Regions from separate parts of the Arthrobacter rhombi genome, predicted to be linked through region 1. Evidence: riboswitches for the same ligand, from Rfam matches in the RefSeq annotation. Region 1 holds a riboswitch; each other region holds the start of a gene.
What was found. A riboswitch is a leader RNA that binds a small molecule or an ion and turns the genes downstream of it on or off. The one in region 1 is predicted to bind cyclic di-AMP.
Positions count from the first base shown of each region.

Region 2: it holds a riboswitch for cyclic di-AMP, as region 1 does, so the genes downstream of both, ABD088_RS17140 (C40 family peptidase) here and ABD088_RS09680 (M23 family metallopeptidase) in region 1, are expected to answer to the same signal.
Region 3: it holds a riboswitch for cyclic di-AMP, as region 1 does, so the genes downstream of both, ABD088_RS14180 (C40 family peptidase) here and ABD088_RS09680 (M23 family metallopeptidase) in region 1, are expected to answer to the same signal.

Region 1 is NZ_BAAAIV010000011.1:49,035-56,653, reverse strand. Features, by position in the region: gene ABD088_RS09705 (molybdopterin molybdotransferase MoeA) at 1-637, opposite strand, end outside; gene ABD088_RS09700 (DUF6457 domain-containing protein) at 637-909, opposite strand; gene mobA (molybdenum cofactor guanylyltransferase) at 932-1,687, opposite strand; gene ABD088_RS09690 (HNH endonuclease) at 1,684-2,181, opposite strand; gene ABD088_RS09685 (C40 family peptidase) at 2,465-3,451, opposite strand; cyclic di-AMP (ydaO/yuaA leader) riboswitch at 3,458-3,634, opposite strand; gene ABD088_RS09680 (M23 family metallopeptidase) at 3,768-4,799, opposite strand; cyclic di-AMP (ydaO/yuaA leader) riboswitch at 4,801-4,978, opposite strand; gene ABD088_RS09675 (iron-dependent transcriptional repressor DtxR) at 5,078-5,773, opposite strand; gene serC (phosphoserine transaminase) at 5,952-7,073, shown strand; gene ABD088_RS09665 (DUF3027 domain-containing protein) at 7,145-7,619, opposite strand, start outside.
Region 2 is NZ_BAAAIV010000025.1:292,985-300,603, forward strand. Features, by position in the region: gene ABD088_RS17120 (F510_1955 family glycosylhydrolase) at 1-391, shown strand, start outside; gene ABD088_RS17125 (cytochrome c biogenesis CcdA family protein) at 486-1,235, shown strand; gene ABD088_RS17130 (multicopper oxidase family protein) at 1,265-2,800, shown strand; gene ABD088_RS17135 (heavy metal translocating P-type ATPase) at 2,919-5,048, opposite strand; cyclic di-AMP (ydaO/yuaA leader) riboswitch at 5,259-5,424, shown strand; gene ABD088_RS17140 (C40 family peptidase) at 5,431-6,387, shown strand; gene ABD088_RS17290 (GDCCVxC domain-containing (seleno)protein) at 6,625-7,071, opposite strand; gene ABD088_RS17150 (cation diffusion facilitator family transporter) at 6,987-7,619, opposite strand, start outside.
Region 3 is NZ_BAAAIV010000018.1:4,651-12,269, reverse strand. Features, by position in the region: gene ABD088_RS14205 (NADH-quinone oxidoreductase subunit J family protein) at 1-550, shown strand, start outside; gene ABD088_RS14200 (NADH-quinone oxidoreductase subunit NuoK) at 547-849, shown strand; gene ABD088_RS14195 (proton-conducting transporter transmembrane domain-containing protein) at 846-2,696, shown strand; gene ABD088_RS14190 (complex I subunit 4 family protein) at 2,702-4,189, shown strand; gene ABD088_RS14185 (NADH-quinone oxidoreductase subunit N) at 4,186-5,610, shown strand; cyclic di-AMP (ydaO/yuaA leader) riboswitch at 5,907-6,057, shown strand; gene ABD088_RS14180 (C40 family peptidase) at 6,064-7,020, shown strand; gene ABD088_RS14175 (recombinase family protein) at 7,443-7,619, shown strand, end outside.

The sequences.
Region 1 (7,619 bases):
CGATGCAGGCGGGCAGGACGGGTCCGAAGGTGTCCCTGACCTGGCCCGGCTGGGGTATTCCGGAGGTGACGACCTCATCGCCGGTGAGCACCAGCCGGATCCTGGGTCCCGCGGTGACGGGCAGCGTATCGTGCCCGCCGACGGCGGCGACGGCGATCTGGCCGGGAACCAACCGGGTCCCGGCGGCCAGCAGCTGCTCGCCCGCGGAGGCCTCGCGTCCTGCCGGGCGGATGTCGGCACCGGGCAGGGGCGTCCGCGAAGCCGTCAGGAGCCCTGTGTCCGGGTCCAGCACCGAGTCCTCCTGGCGCAGGATCGCCGTCGTGCCCGGTGGCACGGTCTCCCCGGTGACGATGGCACGGGCAGTTCCCGAAGCCAAGGATGCCGGGACTTTGCCGGAGGTGGAGTGCGGAGGGGTGGGATCACCGGGCTGCCAGGGTCCCGGGCCGGCGACGGCCCAGCCGTCCATGGCGGACGAGGCGTAATGGGGCATGGTGTGCAGGGAGGAGACGTCGCGGGCGAGCACGCGTCCTGCGGCGCGGGCCAGCGGGACGTCCTCGCCGACGCGTTTTCCTGCGGTGAGGGCCTGGCCCGCCTCATAGGCGATTCGGCGGGCCCCCTGCCAATCGGCTTCGTGCACTACTGGTCGGAGCCGCGGCGGTCGAGCAGCTGGTTGACCCGGCGGCTGGCCCCCTCCATCGAAGCCGCTTCGCTGGCCATCTCTGCTCCTGCGGCCAGGCCTGCGGCATATCCGGCGATGTACGTCGTCACCGGTGCTGCGGGGCGGATGACCGAGTGGGCGGCGACGCCGGCCATGGCCAGGATGGCGTCCACATCGATGGGTGCGTCCGCGATCTCCAGGCCCTCCAGGAGTTCGGACACCCACGCGTCCAGCTCGGGTATTTCGGACATCCGTACCTCCTGTTGTGGCTGGCTAAGGTGCCCCTTCGGGGGCAGACGGCCGGGCGATGCCGGCCTTGTCGGCGTCTTCCCACGTGTCGACGTCCGCGTAGTCCACGCCGTCGAGGGACACCCTGACTATCTGCACCTTAGCAAGCAGTCGCATCATCGAGGAGTTGGCGAGGCCCTCGCCGGGTTTTTCGGCGGCTTCGATGGCGCGCAACAACGCAGCGGTCTCGATGACACAGCTCAGGGGCTGGAGTCTGCCCTGTTCGTCAACGGGTACCCAGGCCCTGCCGAATTCGGCCAGCGGCATGGTCGTCTCCCCCGGCGCGCCGGGAGAACCAACCGCAGTCTGCGGGGTGGTGTCCGTGACGTCGCCGGCGTGTTCGACGGCGTACTGCACGATCGCCGCGGCCACAGGTCCGGGGGCAATGAGGTCGGCGGCAAGAATCAACGTCAGCGGCGCGTGTTCCCCCGCCGGGGGCACTTCGTCGGCGGCACCGTCACCGAGCGCGCGCATGCCGGCAGCCACGGCCGCCGCCGGTCCGGCGAAGGCCGGGTACTCCCGGGTCAGCGTGATGATCTGGCCGGCATCCGCCTCCGCTGCATAGTCGGCGATGACCGGGTTCAACTCGGTGGGGCCCACCACGGCAATGCGTTGCGCCTCCGCGGTGGCACGGAGTGCATGGTCCAGAAGCGTGGCCCCGCCGTGGTGCAGGAGCGGCTTGTCGGTTCCCCCGAGGCGCTTGCCCCGTCCACCGGCGACGACGATGGCGTCAAAATTCATGCTGCCCTTCCTGCCAGGAAATCCGTCCATTCGGGAGCGGGACGTTCCAGCTCGGTGATGAACCACTGTAGACCCCGCGGGCTCGTTGGCCTCACCCTCAGGGTCCAGCCCAGTTGACGCAACGTCTTGTCCCCTTTGGTGCTGTTGCATCCCAGGCAGCAGGCCACCAGGTTCTCCCAGCTGTTGGCTCCACCCCGCGACCTCGGCATGATGTGGTCCACGGTGGTTGCCGCCTTGCCGCAGTACCCACACCGGCGTCCATCGCGGCGCAGCACCCCACGCCGGGTCACGTTGACCGCTTCACGGTAGGGAACCTTGACGTAGCGATTGAGCAGGATGACCGAGGGACGGCCCAAGACCATTCGTGGCGTGGCCACCGGCTCGCCCACCTCGGCCAGGACGCTGGCCTTCCCCGTGAGCACCAGCAGCAGTGCGCGGCGGAAGGTCACCACCGCCAGTGGTTCGTATCCTGCATTCAGTACCAGGGTTCGCATCAGCGTTCCTCGTCGTGGAGTGCACCCGGACCGCCTAGCCAAGCCGTCTGACCCGGGCGCCGTGCAAGGGCCATCGGGCACCAGCCTAAGCCCGGCGGGACCACCCTGGGGAGTGCGGCGCGGCTCCCGTTGCCATGTCCTTGGCGTCCCGGGTTCGTGTTCACGTCGCGTGCCCCGGCGGTTCAGCGACCGGTTCGGAGCCGTTCACCGGCGACACGAATGCGTTTTAAACCACGGGAGTCCCCACCCAACTGGGTGAGGACTCCACTAGATGTGTTGTTGCTTAGCGGGCCAGCGTGTAGTAGCCGACCAGCGGGGCCGCGTAGGGGCCCGTGGTGTCGCGGACGACGGTGCCGACGCTCGGGTTCTGCGCGCCGATCATCTTGCCGCCACCGATGTAGATGCCGACGTGCGAGTCGTTGCTCTGGAAGACCAGGTCGCCCGGCTGCGGGTTGGAGGTGCGGACGAACTTGCCGGAGGCACGCTGTGCGCGGGCGTTGTGCGGCAGGCTCACGCCGGCCTTGCCGTAGACGTACTGCACGAAGCCGGAGCAGTCCCAGCCGCCCGGGGTGGAGCCGCCGAAGACGTACGGGGTGCCCAGGTAGGACTTGGCCATGCTGGCGATGCTGGAGTTGCCGCCGCTGACTGCTGCGGGGGCTGCCTCGGCCGTCTTGGTCACGGTACCGGCGGATGCGGTGGTGACGTTCGAGCTGGAGGTGGACGCGGAGCTCGAGGAGCGCTGCGGGGTGCTGGAGGTCGAAGCGGAGTTCGAGGTGCTACGCGAGGTGGAGGCCTGCGGGGCAGCGGCTTCCTGGCGGTTGGAGGCGGCTTCCTGAGCGGCTTCGCGCTCGGCGGCAGCGTCCTGGGCAGCCTGGCGACGCTCTGCAGCGGCTTCACGCTCGGCCTTGTCCTTGGCCTTGGCCTCGGCCACTGCTGCGCGGTGGGCAGAGCCGTCGGTCGACTTGATCGGGGCGACAGCGATCCTGATCGAGTCGGCCGCCTTCTTGGTGGCCGGCACGGTCACGGAAGCCGGGGTGGCCACGGACGCACGCTGGATGTCGGTGACGGGGGCCTTGTCGGCGGCGCGGGCTGCCGTGGTGGCCTGGGCCGGAACGCCGAGGGTCAGCACGAGGCCGGACGCGGCGGCAATGACTGCAGCCTGGCGGCCGACGGAGCCGGCGTTGGAGGACACTGCCTTGGAGATGGACCCCAACGGGTTGGTGCGGACGGGCATGGCGCGGTGGCGGCCCAGGGCTTGACGCTTAGTCATGTATTGATTACCTCTCCCAATGCCTACGAGGTGAGCTGTCGGATTCGAGTGGGAGTCACTCGGTGTCAGGTCCAGAGAACGGACCGTGACACTTAACCCCAAGGATCCTTGTGGACCCGAAATGTGGTTCCCCCGCTACTGCCAAGCGATGATTTGCGAACGGACCTCGGGCAGTGGCAGTATTCGGCAATCTGCTCGAGTGCGCCTGGCCCCTATGCGGCCTGGCACGTCGACAACTTTATATGAAACGGCTGTAAAAGTCACGTTCCGGTCACGAAACGGTTATTTCCCGATCACGGCCCGTGATTTGCAGGGCTCAGAGCCACCCTGCAGGGTCCACGGCGTGACCGTCGACCAGCACCTCAAGGTGCAGATGGCAACCGGTCGAGTTGCCGGTCGTGCCACTGATGGACACCACGTCCCCGCGCTTGACCTTCTGCCCCACCGCCACCTTCAAACTGGTGTTGTGGTTGTAGGTGGTTTCCAGGCCATTGCCGTGGTCAATGCGCACCCGGTTCCCCGAATGCCCGGCCATCTCGGCCTGGACAACTGTCCCCGAGGCCGATGCCTTGACAGGAGTTCCACAGGGAACGCCGTAGTCCTGGCCAATATGGACCTGTGCACCCTCACCGGTCGGGTTGGCCCGCGCACCGAAGGGGGAGGTGATCCGCACGTGGTTGACCGGTTGGGCCAGCACGCCGTGCGTGTCGATGGTGTTGATGTTCCCGCCGGAGGCAGACATCAGGTAGCTGAGCTGGTCGTCCTTGCTGAAGCTGCTGGACACCGAAGCGCGGACGATTGAGTAGTCGTCGGTTCCCGGGACGTTCACGTCGGCGACCTGTGCCGCCGTCTCGTGGGCGACGCGCTCGGCGGGCGCCTCGTCGCTGCCGACCAAGGTCGGGTAGGCGGCGGCCAGCGCCAGCCCGGATACCGCCGCAACGGCGGCGAACCGATGGCTCCAGGCCAGGACCGGACGCTTCGCGGCTTCCCCACCGCGCGGCTTCCGGGAGGGTACGGCGGGACGGGCCTCAGCGGCTACCGCCCGTGTACCCTCGGGCAGACCGATGACCGTCGCATCGAAACTTCCCCGGTTCCTGACCGAGGCGGCAGGCGCCTGCGCAGGCGTGGCGTCGGCCAACAGGGGGATGATGTCCGCCACGGGAGCGGCGGGGTCGAGATCGGCTAGGGGTACAACGGACTCACGGCGAGCGGGATGTGCCGTGGGGGCGTATCGCATGGCGCCGTCGAAGCGGCGCGGCAGGTAACAGCCGGCGTCGGGTGCGGCGGCGGGCTCAGTTGCCTCGGGGGCGACGGCAGCACGACGACCTGAACGCTTGTGATCTGTCAAAGGGACCTCTCATGGGCGCCTGCGGAGTTAGCTGTCGGATTCGGGCCGGTCAGGCCCGGCCGCACACAGCCGGGCTGCGATGCGGCTTCACCCCGAGAGGGCCGGCGCCGGGACATCCCGGCACAACGGACCGCAAAAAATTGGGTTCTCCACCCCTGCCTGTCAAGCGAACGGACCCGTTCCGCAGGCAGGATCAGGCGGTCGGAAGGGGTGATCGGGACGAATCCCCATCTGTTACCAACGGTATCTTAATCGAATACGAAGTAACAGTTCCGTTATCAAGCGTCCCGGGCCACGAAGACGTGGGCGCTGACCTCCACCGGCAGCTCCAGGGCTCCTTCGATGCCCTGTACCCGCACGACGACGTACTCGCCGGCTCGCTCCAGGGTGACCTGTGCACCCGGGCGGATTCCGCCGTCGTTCAGTTGTGCCAGCAGTTCCGGGTCGACCTGGATGGCCTCGGCCAGGCGTTCGACGGCGACGGGCCCGGTGTTCCCGGCCAGCAGTGCGGCCTCGAGGTTCTGTACGCCGAGGGCGAATTCATGGGCTGCGGGTCCGCCGAGGATCTCCAAGCCGGGGATCGGGTTGCCATAGGGCGAATCCGTGGGCTGGCCGAGCAGGTTGTAGAGGCGCTTCTCCACGCGCTCGCTCATCACGTGTTCCCAGCGGCAGGCCTCGTCGTGGACGTACTCCCATTCGAGCCCGATGACGTCGGCCAACAAGCGCTCCGCCAGGCGGTGCTTGCGCATGACCGAGGTGGCGCGTTCGCGTCCGGCGGCCGTCAGCTCCAGATGGCGGTCGGGGGTCACCACGACCAGCCCGTCGCGTTCCATCCGGGCCACCGTCTGGGAGACCGTGGGGCCGGAATGATCCAGCCGCTCGGCAATGCGAGCGCGCAATGCCGTGATTTCCTCTTCCTCGAGTTCCAGAATGGTCCTCAAGTACATCTCGGTGGTGTCGATCAGATCTGTCACTGCGTGGCACTCCTGTAGGGCGGGGCGATGGACGGTGGACCCGTGGATCCAACTCTACCTGCGTTAACAATGCCGACGGGTTTCGGCATTCCCCCCGCCCGTGCGGGACCATTGAAGCCGGGTCGCGGCCGAAAGACCAGACCCGCACCACAGAACACCCCGATGGCAGGAGCAGAACTTGACCGATTCGCTGAGCATCCCCGCAGCCCTTCTTCCCGCGGACGGTCGCTTCGGTGCCGGGCCCTCGAAGGTCCGCCCCGAACAGCTGGAGGCGCTGGCCGCGGCCAACCCCACGATCCTGGGGACCTCACACCGCCAGGCCCCCGTGAAGAACCTGGTCGGCAGCATCCGCGAAGGACTCTCCACCTTCTTCAACGCCCCCGACGGCTACGAGGTCATCCTCGGCGTCGGCGGTTCCACCGCTTTCTGGGACGTCGCCTCCTTCGGACTGGTCGAGCAGAAGGCCCAGCACCTCTCCTTCGGTGAATTCGGCTCGAAGTTCGCCAAGGCCACCGACAATGCCCCCTTCCTGCAGGCCTCCTCGATCATCAGCTCCGCACCCGGGACCCGCCCCGAGCCCGTCGCCGAATCCGGGGTGGACGTCTACGCTTGGCCGCAGAACGAGACCTCCACCGGAGTGGCAGCCCCCGTGCGCCGGGTCAGCGGGGCCGACGACGGCTCACTGGTGCTGGTGGACGCCACGTCGGCTGCCGGCGGGCTGGCCGTCGATGTCTCCGAGACCGACGTCTACTACTTCGCGCCCCAGAAGAACTTCGCCTCCGACGGCGGTTTGTGGCTGGGCCTCTTCTCCCCCGCCGCGCTGGAGCGGGCCGAACGCATCGGTTCCTCCGACCGCTGGATCCCCGACTTCCTGGATCTGCGGACCGCCATCGACAACTCGCTGAAGAACCAGACCTACAACACCCCCGCACTATCCACGCTGGTGACCCTGAACGCGCAGGTCGAATGGCTCAACGGCCAGGGCGGGCTGGACTGGGCCGCGGCCCGCACCGCGGACTCGGCGCAGCGCGTCTACTCCTGGGCCGAGGCCTCCGCGGTCGCGACCCCGTACGTGGTCAACGCCGACGAGCGGTCCAACGTCATTGCGACGATCGACTTCGACGAATCGGTCGACGCCACCCGGGTGGCCAAGATCCTGCGCGCCAACGGCATCGTGGACACGGAGCCGTACCGCAAGCTGGGCCGGAACCAGCTGCGCATCGCCACGTTCGTGGCCATCGAGCCGGACGACGTCAGCGCACTGACCGCCTGCATCGACTACGTGCTGGAAAACATGTAGCACCGGTCAAGGCAACGGGCCGCGGTTCCCCGGATGGTGGGGAGCCGCGGCCCGTTGCGTAGGTGCAGGTACTACCGACGACGACGGCGGGAACGACTACGCCGGGGCGCCTCCTCGGCTGCGTGTTCGGCGTCGACCAGTTCCTCGTCGTCCTCGACGACTTCATCCGGCTCATCGGGGGTCGCAGCGGTGTCGACGGTCTCGACGTCGGTGCCGCCCTCGGTGGGCCCGTTGCCACTCTCGGTGTCGCCTGCGTCGTCCGGGGCGCCCGAGGAGGCATCGTCGTCGTGCGTGGCAGGGGACAGATCCCCGGTGGGCTGATCGCCGGGGGCCTGACCGGAGGCTTCGGCCTCGGCCGCCTTCTGGGCCTCCAGCTCCTCCGGGCGCACCCGATCGGCCCAGGGCACCCATTCGGGGGCCAATAGCGCGCCGTCGCCGGGCAGCAACCCGGTCTCGCAGACGGTCGGCACCTTCCCGCGCGGGACGCGGCCCAGGGTCACGTACCAGTTCCAGCCGGCGTAACCGGGCAGCTTGGCCTCGAACCGG
Region 2 (7,619 bases), on a different contig from region 1:
GGAGCTGGCCGGGGACCAGGTGCCGGCCTACCACCTCGCCGCCGCCACCGACGGCCACGTCGCCTTGGCGACCACGGAATCCGGCCTGATGCGCTCGAACGACCACGGCAACTCCTGGAACCCGGTTCCCGGGGCCCCCTTGTTGATGATCACCGCCATATCCGGCAACCAGGCAGCGGGCATCACACCCGACGGGGCCCTGTACACCAGCAGCGACGGCGGACTGCAATGGCGGAAACAACCCGCCACCACGAAGGACGTGGCCGCCATGGACATGGTCGTCAAGGACGGCGACACGCAGATCTGGACAGCCTCCGCGACCGGTGTACAGGTCTCCCGCGACCTGGGGCGCACCTTCACCGACGCCGAGCCCCAAAAGGGCCGGGAATGACCACCCGCAGGGCCCGGGCCGTGCCACGTAGGGCCGGGGAAACGGGCGGGGAAACAGCAACCGGAGGGCCAGCCCATCTCCGGGGAGGACGGGGATGAGCATCGGTGCGTTCTTCGCCGAAACAGTCCAATCCGGCGCCCTGGTCGTGGCAGCACCGCTGGCCATGACCGCCGGTGTCGTCTCCTTCCTGTCCCCGTGCATCCTGCCCCTGGTCCCGGGCTACCTGGGCTACGTCTCCGGGCTCTCCGAGGCCGGGCGGCCCGGGAGCCGCCGCCGGATGCTCACCGGTGTCGGCCTGTTCATCCTGGGTTTCGCGCTCGTGTTCACCTTCTACGGTGCCGCCTTCGGCCTCATCGGCGGCTGGCTGCTGCGCTGGCAGGACCTGCTCATCCGGGGCCTGGGCATCTTCGTCATCGCCATGGGGCTGGTCCTGGTGGGCCTCTTCCCGGCGCTGCAACGGACGGTGAAGCCGTCCTTCAAGCCCAGGGCCGGGATTGCCGGGGCACCGGTGCTGGGAATCGTGTTCGGCCTCGGCTGGACACCCTGCATGGGCCCCACCCTCAGCGCGGTGCTGGCGCTGAGCACCAGCACCGGGCAGGCAGGTAGGGGTGCGCTGCTGGGCTTCCTCTACTGCCTGGGCCTGGGGATCCCGTTCCTGCTCGTGGCACTGGGCCTTGAGCGCGTGAGCCGGGCATTGGGCTTCGTCCGGCGCCACATGCGCGCCTTCAACGTCGCCGGCGGTTCCCTGCTCGTGTTCGTCGGCCTGCTCATGGCCACCGGCACCTGGACGCACTGGATCTACGAGCTCCAGAACCTCTCAGGGACCTTCACCACTCCCGTATAGAACCCCCACGACACCAAGGAAACCCCTCCGTGCAAAACCAACTGAACCGCCGCTCGTTCCTGGGGCTCTCGGTCGCGACCGCCGCCGCGGCTGCCCTGGCCGCCTGCACCCCCGCCAAACCGACAGCCGCCCCGCCGGCCCGGATCATGCCCACCGACCCGACCGTCGCCCAGGCCGAAGCCGCCCGGGCAACCACCGGCACGACCATCACCAAGAAACTCGCCCCCGGACCGTTATCCACCACCATTGCCGGCAAGAAGGCCAACACCTGGGGGTACAACGGTTCCCTCGTCGCGCCGACCCTGCGCGGCAAGGCCGGGGACCGGCTCGACGTCAGAGTCGACAACCAGCTCGATGAACCCACAACCATCCATTGGCACGGGGTGGCCCTGCGCAACAACGCCGACGGCGTCCCGGGCCTCACCCAGAAGGCCATCGCGGCCGGTAGCGCCTACGATTACACCTTCACCCTCCCGCACCCGGGGACCTACTGGTACCACTCCCACGTGGAAATGCAGTGCGAACGCGCCCTCTACGGTGCCCTGGTCATCGAGGACCCGAAGGAGACCCTGGAATACGACAAGGACTGGGTCATCGTCCTGGACGACTGGCTCGACGGGATCACCGCTACCCCCGAAGAGGTCCTCAAGGAGGTCTCGAAGGGCATGGGCGACATGGGGACAATGGGCGGGATGGACCACGGGGGCGGCGCAGGCCCCATGAAGAGGGGCAACATGCTGATGGGTGCCACCAGCGATTTCCTCGGCGGGGATGCCGGGGACATCGCCTATCCGCTGCACCTCTTCAACGGACGCGGCCCCGGCGGCCCGGAGACCTTGGAGGCCAAGGCCGGGGACCGGATCCGGCTGCGCATCATCAATGCCGCCGGGGACACCGCCTACCGGATCGGCATCCCCGGCCAGCGGCTGACCCTGACCCACACCGATGGCTTCCCCATCAAGCACGAGGACGTCGACGCCGTCGTCCTGGGCATGGGCGAGCGCATCGACGCCATCCTGGCCGTGGAGGACGGCTATACGCCGCTGCTGGCACTGGCCGAGGGCAAGGGGCAAATGGCCTACGGGCTGGTCTCCACCGGCACCGGCACCCCACCGGCCCCGGGGAAGCTCCCCTCGGAGCTGGCCGGTCGGGTGGTGGACGGCGGGCAACTCACCGCGGATCCGTCGGTGAAGCTGGACGCGAGGTCACCGGATCGGACGCACGAGGTGCGCCTGACCGGGGGGATGGCGAAGTACGACTGGGGCATCAACGGCCACCGCTACGACATGGCCGACCCCTACGCCAACGCCTTCGACGTCACCGCCGGGGAACGGGTGGAGGTGAAGTTCGTGAACGAGACCGAGATGTGGCACCCGATGCACATCCACGGCCACACCTTCCAGGTCGGCAATGTCGGGGCCCGCAAGGACACCGTCATCGTCCGCCCCGGACACACCCTGACGGTCTACTTCGATGCCGACAACCCCGGGCAGTGGCTGATGCACTGCCACAACGCCTACCACGCCGAGCGCGGCATGATGGGAGTCTTCTCCTACGTCAAGTAGCCCATTCAAATGGAAATAGACGCGGGGCCCCGTGGACATGTGATGGGAGCACCCACCAGGGCCCCGGGCCCGTGGGTGCTCCCATCGGTTCTTGTTTCCCGTGTGGGGCCGGCAACGCCTACACAGTGGCCGGTTCCCGCTCCGGGGACGGTGACCGGCGCAGCGCCTCGGCCGTGCTGGCTCCGGGGGCCAGGTCCAGGCGGCGTAGCAGCTGCGCGTTCAAGGCGACCACGACGGTGGAAGCCGACATCAACAGGGCACCGACCGCCATGGGCATCACGAAACCGACTGGGGCCAGGACGCCGGCCGCCAGCGGAACGGAGACCAGGTTGTAGCCGGCCGCCCACCACAGGTTCTGCTTCATCTTGCGGTAGCTGGCACGGGAGAGCTCGATGACCGAAAGCACCGAACGGGGATCATCGCTGGCCAGGATCACCCCCGCCGAGGCGATGGCCACGTCCGTACCAGCCCCGATGGCAATGCCGACATCGGCCCGGGCCAACGCGGGGGCGTCGTTGACACCGTCGCCGACCATCGCGACCTTGCGGCCTTCGCGCTGCAGCTCGGCGACCTTCTCCTCCTTGTTCTCCGGGCGCACCCCGGCGAACACGCGGTCGATGCCCAACTCGCCGGCCACGGAGCGGGCCACGGCCTCGGCGTCGCCGGTGATCATGACCACCTCGATATCCAGTGCATGCAGGGCCCGGACCGCTTCGCGTGATTCCGGGCGGACCTCATCGGCCAGGCCCAGCGCGCCGATCACCGCACCGTCCCTGAGCACGTGAAGGATGATCGCCCCCTCGGCCTTCCATCCCTCGGTCTCGGGCAAAGGGGCTGCCCCGTGTTGTTCGAGCATGCCGGGGCCGCCGACGCTGATCCTGGAGCCGCCGACGTCCGCGTCCACGCCCAGCGCCGTGGAGGCCTTGAAATCCGTTGCCGTCCGGGGTTCGATTCCGCGGTCCCTGGCCGCGGCGACGATCGCCTTGGCCAGCGGGTGCTCGCTGTCGGCCTCAGCGGCAGCGGCAACGGCCAGGACCTCCCGCTCGTCTTCGCCCTCGGCCGGCAGGGCCTTGGACAGGACGGGCTCGCCCCGGGTCAGGGTACCGGTCTTGTCGAAGAGGACCGAGGTCACGGTGCGCATGCTCTCCAGGGCGAGGCGGTCCTTGACCAGGACGCCACCGCGGGCGGCACGTTCGGTGGCGATGGAGACCACCAGGGGGATCGCCAGACCCAGTGCGTGGGGGCAGGCGATGACCAGGACGGTGATCGTCAGGATGACGGCATCATCCGGGAAGCCCAGCAGACCCCAGACGACCGCCGTGATGACGGCCGCCCCGAGCGCGAACCAGAACAGCCAGCCGGCCGCGGTGTCGGCGATGCGCTGGGCCCGTGATGAGGAGCCCTGGGCCTCGGTGACCAGACGCTGGATCCCCGCCAACGCGGTATCGTCGCCGATGGCGGTGATCTCCACGCGCAGCGCGGTGTCCGTGGCCACCGTACCGGCCACCACCTGATCGCCCGGTCCCCGCCGGACCGGGCGGGACTCACCAGTGATCATCGACTCGTCGACGTCGGCAGTGCCTTCGACCACGCGGCCGTCGGCGGGTACGCGGCCCCCGGGACGGACAATGACCACATCCCCGACCACGAGGTCGGCGGGGGCAATGGGGACCGCCTGGCCGTCGACGAGCTTTTCCGCCTCGTCGGGCAGCAGGGCCGCCAGCGAATCCAGGGCGGAGGACGTCTGTGCCAGGGAGCGCATCTCGATCCAGTGGCCCAACAGCATGATGACGATCAACAGGGCCAGTTCCCACCAGAAGTCCAGGCCGTGGTCCAGCAGGCCCAGATGGGCACCCCAGGAAGCCAGGAACGCCACGGTGATCGCCAGGGCGATCAACAACATCATCCCCGGCTTGCGGTCCTTGAGTTCGCCGGCCGCGCCGGTCAGGAACGGCTTGCCGCCCCACACGTACATGATGGTGCCCAGGATCGGGGAGATCCACAAGATCCAGGGCGCCTGGGGCAGCTGGTAGCCGATGATCGAGGCGAACATGGTACTGAACCCGACCACCGGTACGGCGATGACCAGCATGATCCAGAACAAGCGGCGGAACTGGCCCACGTGGTCCCCGTGCCCGTGGTGGCCGCCATGGCCCTGCCCGCTGTGATCCATGGGCGCGTGGTCGTCATGGCCCGCGGGTCCGGCCTGCGTGTCGACGTGGCCGTGGTGCCTTCCTTCTGTTTCCATGCCCCCAAGATATACCCCCCGGGGGTATATATCAAGACCTGGTGCCCAATCCCACCATCGCCCGGTCCGCGCCAAGCCTGCGGCCGTCGTGACACGTCCTACATCAATCCGTAACCATTTCGTGACTTTTACAGTTCTTTCATGTAAATTCGTCTGCGTGCCGGGCTTCCTATGAGCCCGGCACACCCAAGTGGATTGCCGAGCACTGCCACCACTTCGGGTCCGTTCGCGAAGCTTCTGGCAGTGGCGGGGGAACCAAATCCGGGCCCACCGGGCCCTTGGGGTTAAGCGCCTCGCGCTGCCTTGTCAGCGCGGGACGCCGAGTGGCTCCCACTCGAACCCGACAGCTAACCCCGCAGGCATTGGGAGAGGTAACCAACACATGACCAAGCGACACCTGGGCCGCCACCGCGCCGCGCCCGTCCGCAGCAACCCCTTGGGCTCTATCTCCAAGGCAGTCTCCTCCAACGCCGGCTCAGTTGGCCGCCAGGCCGCAGTCATCGCCGCGGCCTCCGGCCTCGTGCTGACCCTCGGCGTTCCCGCCGAGGGCGCCCCGTCCGCCCGCGAAGCAGGCAAGGCCCCGGCAGCTGACATCCTGCGCACTTCCGTGGACTCCCCCGCCGCCGTCACCGTTGCGGACGCCAAGCCGCAAGAGCTGAAGCAGATCAAGGTATCCGTCGCCGACGTCAAGTCCACCGACGGATCGGCCCACCGCGCAGCAATGCGCAAGGCCGCAGCCGAACGCGAAGCAGCCCAGGATGCCGCTGAACACCAAGCCGCCGCGGACCGCATAGACGCCCAGACGGAAGCCGCCGCATCTGCCGAGCGCGAGGAAGCAGCCGCAGGCGCTGCGATGACCCGCCAGAGCCGCCAGTCCTCAACGCCGGCGCCGTCGAGCACGAACGACAACGCCTCGTCGACCGGTACGGTCACCACGGCCTCCACTCCCGCTCCGGAGACGACCGAAACCAGCCCGACATCCAGCGCGGGCCTCTCGGGGATCGCGGGCATGGCCATGAGCTACGAGGGGACACCCTACGTGTGGGGCGGCAGCAGCCCCTCGGGCTGGGACTGCTCCGGTTTCATCCAGTACATCTACGGCAAGGCCGGCATCAGCCTGCCCCACAACACGACCGCCATCCGCACCAGTGGAAAGTTCGTGAAGACCTCCAACCCCAAGCCCGGCGACCTGGTCTACCAGAACGGCGGCAGCCACGCCGGTATCTACATCGGTGGCGGTAAGATCATCGGCGCACAGAACCCCTCCGTCGGCACCGTTGTCCGTCCAGCCGACAGCCCCTATGGGCCGTTGATGGGCTACTACACCTACGTAGGCTAGGGAAAACCGGGCAAGGGCCCGAGCCACTTTGAACTACTCCCCAGTTGTTGGACTCCATAATTCAGTTCCAGCAGCTGGGGAGCGCTTTTATGCGTTCAGATGGTTCGCTTTCGGGTAGAGGGCTTGTCCTACGCCGAAAAACAATGTGTCCGGGACGGAATCAAGCACGCCGGGCCCTCCCGCGGTCCATCTTTTGCAACAGGTGGACGATACGTTACCGGTCGGCACCGCTTTTTCTTACGTGGACGAATCCTGCCTTGAGGGGCAAGGTACTGTCCCGTAGGAACAGAACACGCAGCAATCGCCGGCAACGGGCCGAATTCGCTTGGTGCAATTTGGGCACGCCCAGAAGAACTGGCAGGAATCGGAGGGCATCCGCAAGGATGCTTCGTACCCGCAAGCAGGACACGTCAACGTCGACGTCAGCTCAATCATCATTCCTTCCTTCCCATCAGGCGCAGCGCCTTTGGCGCAATTCTGGTCGGTGAACGCATCCGGGGGCATCGCTTGCAAAGGAAGCAGGGATCCAGCCGGGTAGGATCGGGCGTGCCCGCCAGGCGCCAGCTGGCCATCGCGGCTGCTTCCGGTCCACGCCTGCGTCAGCAGCAACCCGCCTCGCCGGAAGACGATTCCCTGTCCCCGGATATGGCTGACATGGGCTGCGTGCATGCCTCCCCTATCCATGCCTCGAATCCTTCCCTGACCGCGAATACCGCGATGACAAAGCCGGCTACCGGATCGGCCCAGCTCCAGCCGAAGAGGCTGTTGAGCAGCAAGCCCGCCAGGACTGCAGCTGAAAGGTACGAGCAGATCAGGGTCTGCTTTGAATCGGCAATGGCCGAGGCCGATCCCAGTTCCCGTCCTGCGTGGCGTTCGAGGAGGCTGAGAAATGGCATCACCACGAGGCTCACGGCGGCCAGGGTGATGCCGACCGGGCTATGTTCGGCTTCCTTGAGCCCGATCAGCGTGAGGACGGCGCTGACACTGACATAGGCAGCGAGACCGAAAAAGGATACGGCAATCAGGCGCAGGGCCTTTTTCTCGCGGCTTTCAGGGTCGCGGGCTGCGAATTGCCAGGCAACAGCCGCAGCCGAAAGCACTTCCACGATGGAATCCAACCCGAAGCCGACCAGGGCGACCGAGGAAGCGGCCGCGCCGGCTGCCAGGGCGATGACGGCCTCTATGAGGTTGTACGTGATCGTGAGGGCAACGATGATCCGTATCCGGCGCTT
Region 3 (7,619 bases), on a different contig from region 1:
GATCGTGGCCGCTTCAAGTGCGGTTGCGGTCTTCGTCGTGGATTCGATGGCCCGGGCATCGTACGCGCTGGCTCTCTCATTCATCGCCGTCGGTGCCATCATCCTGCAATTGGACCTGGACTACATCGGGGTCATCACCATCTTGATGATGACGATGGAGATGGCGATCATGGCCGTGTTCATGGTGATGTACATGGGCATGAACCCGGCCCTGATGCCGATGGACATGACACACAACAAGCGCCGCTCCGCGGTCATCGCCGGCATCGTGTTCATCGTCCTGGCCGCCGGCGCCCTCCTCATCCGGTGGCCCGAGCAGATGTCGGCGCCCGCCCCGGATCCAACGGCGGCATTGGGAGAAGCCCTGATGGGTTCGAAGATGCTCGTGATGCTCACCATCAGCCCCGTGCTGTTCGCCACCATCATCGCCTCCCTGGTGTTGGCCAACCCGCGTGGGCGCTATGACCGGCGCGGGGACGACCTCCACCGGCGCGGGCCCGGTGGGCGGCGCGAAACCGATGACCCGATCAAGGGCGGACTAGGCCGATGACCCTGCAACTGATCCTGCTGGTGGCCGCCGCCCTGTTCGCCATCGGGCTGTTCGGGGCGCTGTCCCAACAGGTCCTCGTGATGGTGATGATGGGCATCGAGGTGATGATCAACGGCGTGCTCCTGGCCGCAGCCGCGCTCTGGTTCCACCTGTCCCCCACACCCGACGGCCAAACCCTGTTGCTGGTCATCCTCGCCGCGATGACCGTTGAAATGGCGATGGGATTCGCCGTCGCCACCGTTTTCCACCGCTCACGGAACTCGGACATGACCGATACCGCCACGGAGCTGCACGGATGACGGCCGCACTCCTGGCGGCCGTCGGACTGCCGGCCATCACCGGGACCTTCCTGCTGCTGGCCGGGCACCGCGCCAACCGCCTCGCCCCCGCGCTGGCTCTCACTGCTGCCGCGCTGACCCTGGTCGCCGCCATCGCGTCCGCCGTGGCCATGCCCCGCTTCGGGGTGCCGTTCATCTCATCCGGCGGTGCGGCCCTGGTCGTGGATGGCCTGGGCGCCGTCCTGCTGCCGACGGTGGCGGCCGTGGTCCTGCTCGTCCTCGTGTTCGCTGCCGCCGAAGACACACGCCCGGCGGCGCGCTTCCACGGGCTCATGCTGGTCTTCACCGCCGCGGTGATGGTCACGGTGGGCGCCACGTCGCTGCCGGCCTTGCTTGGCGCGTGGGAGGTCATGGGCGCGACCTCCTATGCCCTGATCGGTTTCCACTGGCGCAAACCCTCGACGATTCCCTCCGGGCTGGTCGCCTTCACCGTGACACGCGCCGCCGATCTGGGCCTCTACGCCGCGGCAGGAGCCGCCGTCGCCGCGGGGACCGGCTGGCAGTTGGACGCCCTCGCCTCCGCGGAGGGGCCGTGGCTGCATGTGCTGGCCGCCGGCGTGCTTTTGGCGGGCCTGGGGAAGGCGGCGCAACTACCGTTTAGTTTCTGGCTCTCCCGGGCGATGGAGGGCCCGAGCCCGGTCAGTGCCCTGCTGCACTCGGCGGCCATGGTCGCCATGGGCGGATACCTTCTGCTCCGGCTCGAGCCGCTGTTGCTGGCCTCCGGGTGGGCCGGCCCGGCGGCTGCCTGGATCGGTGCCGCGACCGCGATCGTGCTCGGCATCGTGGCGCTGTGCCAGAGGGACCTCAAGCAGTTGCTGGCCGCCTCGACTGCGGCCCAACTGGGTTTCGTCGTCCTGGCCGCCGGCATCGGCGCCACCGCCGGAGGGACCTCGCAGCTCGTCGCCCACGCAGCCACCAAGGCGTTGTTGTTCCTTGCCGCCGGCGCGTGGTTGACGGCCGTGGGCTCGAAACAACTTCCAGCCCTGCGCGGCATCTATCGGCGCTGGCCGGTGGTCGGCGCCTCGTTCCTGGTCGGGGCACTGTCCCTGGCCGGGCTGCCTCCGCTGTCGTTGTGGCTGGCGAAGGACGCGGTCCTCGCCGTCGCCTTGCACCAGCATCCCGCATTGTATGCTGCCGGATTGCTCGGTGCCGCCCTCGCCGCCGCGTATTCGGCGAAGATGATCGCCGTGGTCTGGGCCAGACCCGACATGCAGCAGCAGGCCGACATGGAGCGCAAACTGTGGGATGCCGAAGAACGAGGAACCCGCAAGGTCCCCGTGGTGGCGACGGTGCCTCTGGTGGTCCTGGCGGCATCGGCTGCATTGCTGGGCGCCACCGCCCTTCCGGTACTGTCCGGACCGTTCCGCGCACTGTTGGGCGCGCAGGCGGAGGCGGAAAGCAGCGGGTGGGAACTGCTCGCTTCGGCCGCGATTGCCATCGTCGTATCGGCCCTGGTGCTGGTTCGGGGTGTGCCGCGCCTGGCAGCCGCCGAGAACTGGTTTGGCCTTGAACGGGCCGCGGAAACCGTTTTCGTACGTCCCATGTTCGCCACCGCGGCCGTCCTGTACCGGCTCGACCACCGCCTGGAGAAGGCGGTGCTTGGTGCCGGCCGCTTTCTGAACCGGTCCGCAGCGGTGTCCGGCGACGTGGACGGCAGCGTGCAACGCGCGTTGCGTGCCGTACTGGGTGGGGTCAACGGCCTCGGGCGGTTGGCCCGCCGCGCCCAAACGGGTGCCGTGGCCGATTACTTTGCTGCGGCGGTCCTCGTCTGCGTTGCCGCCCTCGTCCTGCTGATCGTCGTTAGGTAGCCCCCATGCTCAGTGTCATCGTCTTCCTGCCGCTCGCGGCCGCGACCTTCCTCGCCCTCGCCCGTCGGCTGCCCGAAAAAGTTGCGCGGCTGACCTGGTTGGCCACGACCCTCGTGGATTTGGCGTTGTCGGTCATGCTCGCGATTGCCGGCGGCTCGGGCCCGAACGGACTCGTGGCCGAGGAGCGGGTGGAGTGGATGCCGCAGCTTGGCAGCAGCTACCATCTCGGCGTCGATGGCATCTCCCTGCCCCTGCTGCTGCTGACCGGCGTCATCTTCGTGGCCTGCGCCATCTGGGCCCTGCGCGAGACCGACAGGCCCCGCCCCCAGGCCGCCTTGTTCCTGTTCCTGCAGACGACCTGCCTCGGGTTGTTCTGTGCACAGGACCTGATCCTGTTCTTCCTGTTCTTCGACCTCTCGATCGTGGGCATGTACTTCGTCATTGCCGGCTGGGGACACGGAAACCAACGTCGCTCCGCACTGGTGTTCTTCATCTACACCTTCATGGGTTCCCTGTCCCTGCTGTTGGGATTCATCGGCCTCTATCTCGGTGCCGCCCCCCACACCTTCGACATGGTGGAACTCTCCCGCCAGGACGCCTTCACCGGAACCCCGCTGGCGGGCGGCTTCGTGCTGGCGGCGGTCATCCTGGGCCTGGCCGTGAAGACACCGACCTTCCCTTTCCACTCCTGGCTGCCACCGGCACACACCGATGCCCCGGCCATCGGCTCGGTCGTCCTGGCCGGCCTGTTGCTGAAGATGGGCACCTACGGCTTCGTCAGGATCGCGATGCCCATGCTCCCGGACATTTGGCGGGCGTGGGCGTGGGTGGTCGTCGCGATCGGCATCGTCTCGGTCCTCTACGGCGCCCTCGTCGCGGTCGTGCAGACAGACATCAAGCGCATGATCGCCTTCACCTCCGTCAACCACATGGGCTACGTCGTGCTCGCTGTCGGCGCCGCCGGCGTCCTGGGTGCCAACAACGCCGAAGCACAGCAGCTGGCCATCGTCGGGGCCGTAACCCAAATGGTCTCCCACGGCCTGGTCACCGGGGCCCTGTTCCTGCTCGCCGGTGTCTTCCACGACCGCACCGGAAGCTACGACCTGCGCCGGTATGGTGGCCTGGCCCACCCCGCACCACGGTTCGCCGGGTTCTTCGCGATCGCCGCATTCGCCTCGCTCGGACTTCCGGGCTTCAGCGGCTTCATCGCCGAATTCCAGATCTTCACCGGCAGCATCGGAACCACCCCCTGGGCCCTGGTGGCCCTTCCCGGCATCCTGATCACCGCAGTCCTTTTCTTGCGCGCATTCCAGCACGTGTTCACGGGCCAGACACGGGAACTGTCCGTCGGTTTCAGCGACCTGCGCCCCCGCGAGAGCACGGCCCTGGCCATCCTGATGGGGCTGTCCGTGCTCATCGGTCTCATCCCCGGCCCGCTGCTGGCGATGATCGGACCCGCGGCGCAGAACCTCGTCGTCAGCCTGGGCCCATGACGGCAATGGCAATGGACATGGACTACCCGGCGCTGCTGCCAGAGATCATCCTGCTCGCCACGGCAGTGCTGGTGCTGCTGGGCGGCAGCTTCCTGCCCCGCACCCGCCAGCATCCCACCCGCTGGCTCACCCTCGGTGCCCTGGTCGCCAGCGCAGCGACCGGGATGGCGGCAGTGCCGGGAGGGCCGGAGTCGATCTTCAGTGGAACCTACGCACTGGACCCGTCCACTGCGGTCGTTCGGATGGCGGCCCCGCTGGCCACGCTCGTGGTGGTCCTGCTCGGCCGGCATGAATTCGCCGGCACGGCGCGTGAAAGCGAAACCTATGCCCTGTTGTTGCTGGCCACGCTCGGAACAGTCGTGATCGGGGGGACGACCGACCTGCTGGTCCTGGTCGCCGGGTACCTGCTGGCGAGCATCCCCCTGTACGCGCTGATCGGCCTATCGCGCAGCGGGATGGCCGCCGAGGCAACCCTTAAGACCTACCTCATCGGCGCCCTGTCCGGAGTCCTGCTCATGGCAGGCGTTGCCGTGCTGACCGCAGTTGCCGGCACGAGCGGCTACGCGGGCATGACGGAGGCTCTTCCCCAGGCCCCGCAGGCCGCCGTCGCCGGCGGGGCCGTGGCGGTCCTCATCGGCTTGACCTTCAAGGCCGGTGCGGTGCCCGGCCACTTCTGGATCCCCGACGCCAGCCAGGCCTCTGGGATAGGCATCGCAGCGTTCATCACGACCGTGCCGAAGATCGGAGCACTCGTGGCCATGGGCCGGCTGGTGGCACTCATGCCCGCCACGGTGGATGTCCCGCTGCTCGTGGCCGTGCTCGCAGCGGCCAGCATGGGCATCGGAAACCTTGCCGCGTTGGCGCAGGAGAACGTCAGGCGTCTGCTGGGCTGGTCGACGGTCAGCCAGGTCGGCTACCTGCTGATGCCCGTTGCCGTCATCACCCGCAGCGAGGGCGCCTCGGTGGCCCTGTTGGCCTACATCGTCTTCTACGCGCTAACGAACCTGGCCGTGTTCGCCGTCGTCGCCTGCTTCCCCCGGCGCGAAGAGCTGGGCGACTGGGTGGGATTGGCACGGGGGCACCCGTGGCTGACCGGTTCCCTCGTCGTGGGGGCCCTCAGCCTCGTGGGAACACCGCCCACGGCGGTGTTCCTGGGAAAGGTCGCCGTGTTCACCGTCGCCTGGAATGGCGGCATGTCCTGGCTGGTCGTGTTCGCCGCAGCCAACACGGTGCTGAGCCTTGTCTACTACCTCAGGCTCATCCGCCCCGCCTTCCACCCCGCCGGGGACTGCAGCACCGGTTTGTCCACGGCGCCACGGGAGGTTGCCCGCACCGTGGTGGCCACCGCTATGGTGCTCGGTGCCCTGGTCCTCGCAGCCGGGGCCGTCGGGGCCGGAATCTGGTTCGCCGTCGCCGGGTGAACCGCTTCGGTCATCGGGCCAACCACGCGGGATGGCGGGCGTGGTCGATCGTGCGTTGTGGCTGCACTTTCCGCTTACCGTGTACCGCCAGGAAGACTTCGAGGACCATCGTCTTGCATCACCGCTCGGAACCAACGGCCAGGGAGGGAAAGGTCGTCGAGACCAAAAGGACACGGTTCCGTAATCAATTCGTGACTTTTACATCCGTTTCATGTAAATTCGTTCCCGTGCCGGGCTTCCTATGAGCCCGGCACACCCAAGTGGATTGCCGAACACTGCCACCACTGCGGGGTCCGTTCACGCAATTGCTGGCAGTGGCGGGGGAACCAAATCCGGGCCCACCGGGCCCTTGGGGTTAAGCGCCTCGCGCTGACTTGTCAGCGCGGGACGCCGAGTGGCTCCCACTCGAACCCGACAGCTAACCCCGCAGGCATTGGGAGAGGTAACCAACACATGACCAAGCGACACTTGGGCCGCCACCGCGCCATGCCCGTCCGCAGCAACCCCTTGGGCTCGATCTCCAAGGCAGTCTCCTCCAACGCCGGCTCAGTTGGCCGCCAGGCCGCAGTCATCGCCGCGGCTTCCGGCCTCGTGCTGACCCTCGGCGTTCCGGCCGAGGGCGCGCCGTCCGCCCGTGAAGCCGCCAAGGCCCCGGCAGCTGACATCCTGCGCACTTCCGTGGACTCCCCCGCCGCCGTCACCGTTGCGGACGCCAAGCCACAAGAGCTGAAGCAGATCAAGGTCTCCGTCGCCGACGTCAAGTCCACCGACGGATCGGCCCACCGCGCAGCATTGCGCAAGGCCGCAGCCGAACGCGAAGCAGCCCAGGAGGCCGCTGAACGCGAGGCCGCCGCGGACCGCGCAGACGCCCAGACGGAAGCCGCCGCAGCTGCCGAGCGCGAGGAAGCAGCCGCAGGCGCTGCGATGACCCGCCAGAGCCGCCAGTCCTCGACGCCGGCGCCGTCTAGCACGAACGACAACGCCTCGTCGACCGGTACGGTCACCACGGCCTCCACTCCCGCTCCGGAGAAGGCCGAAGCCAGCCCGGCATCCAGCGCGGGCCTCTCGGGGATCGCGGGCATGGCCATGAGCTACAAGGGGACACCCTACGTGTGGGGCGGAAGCAGCCCCTCGGGCTGGGACTGCTCCGGCTTCATCCAGTACATCTACGGCAAGGCCGGCATCAGCCTGCCCCACAACACGACCGCCATCCGCACCAGTGGAAAGTTCGTGAAGACCTCCAATCCCAAGCCCGGCGACCTGGTCTACCAGAACGGTGGCAGCCACGCTGGTATCTACATCGGTGGCGGCAAGATCATCGGCGCGCAGAACCCCTCCGTCGGCACCGTTGTCCGTCCGGCCGACAGCCCGTACGGCCCGTTGATGGGCTACTACACCTACGTAGGCTAGACAGGATACGAAAGAGGGCCCATCCATTACCCGGATGGGCCCTCTTCGTCGTTCCAGGGCCAGACGCCGGGGCCGCTCACGCGTCCTGCCCCTTGGTCCACGCGGTCTCTCCCGAAGGCGGCGACGGTTGCCATGTTCTGGGTCCCAGGAAGCCGGCCTCCTGCAAGCACGCCACTAGCTGCGGCTCAGCCGACACGTGGCAGGGAGCACCCAGGTGTCCTGCCCATGGAGGTTGGTGGCACTCGGCGTGGCAGGTAGATAAAGAGGGCCTGAACTTAGATGTTCCACTTCCTTGGAAGTGGAACACCCCCTGCCCACCATGCCGGCACGAACGGACACGCCCCGGATTATTGTTCCAGAACTAAGCCCAAAAGATCGTCCCGGAAGAACCGTACGAGCACGACTTCCGATACCATGGCCGCATGGACATTGGGTATGCGCGCGTTTCGACTGCGAAACAGGACCTCGACCGGCAGATCGATGCCCTGCGCGCCGAGGGCGTCGCCGATCGTCATATCTATGTGGACAGGAAATCCGGCTCGACCACCGAGCGGCCGGGACTCCGCGAAGCGCTGGACCATGCACGGGATGGGGACGTG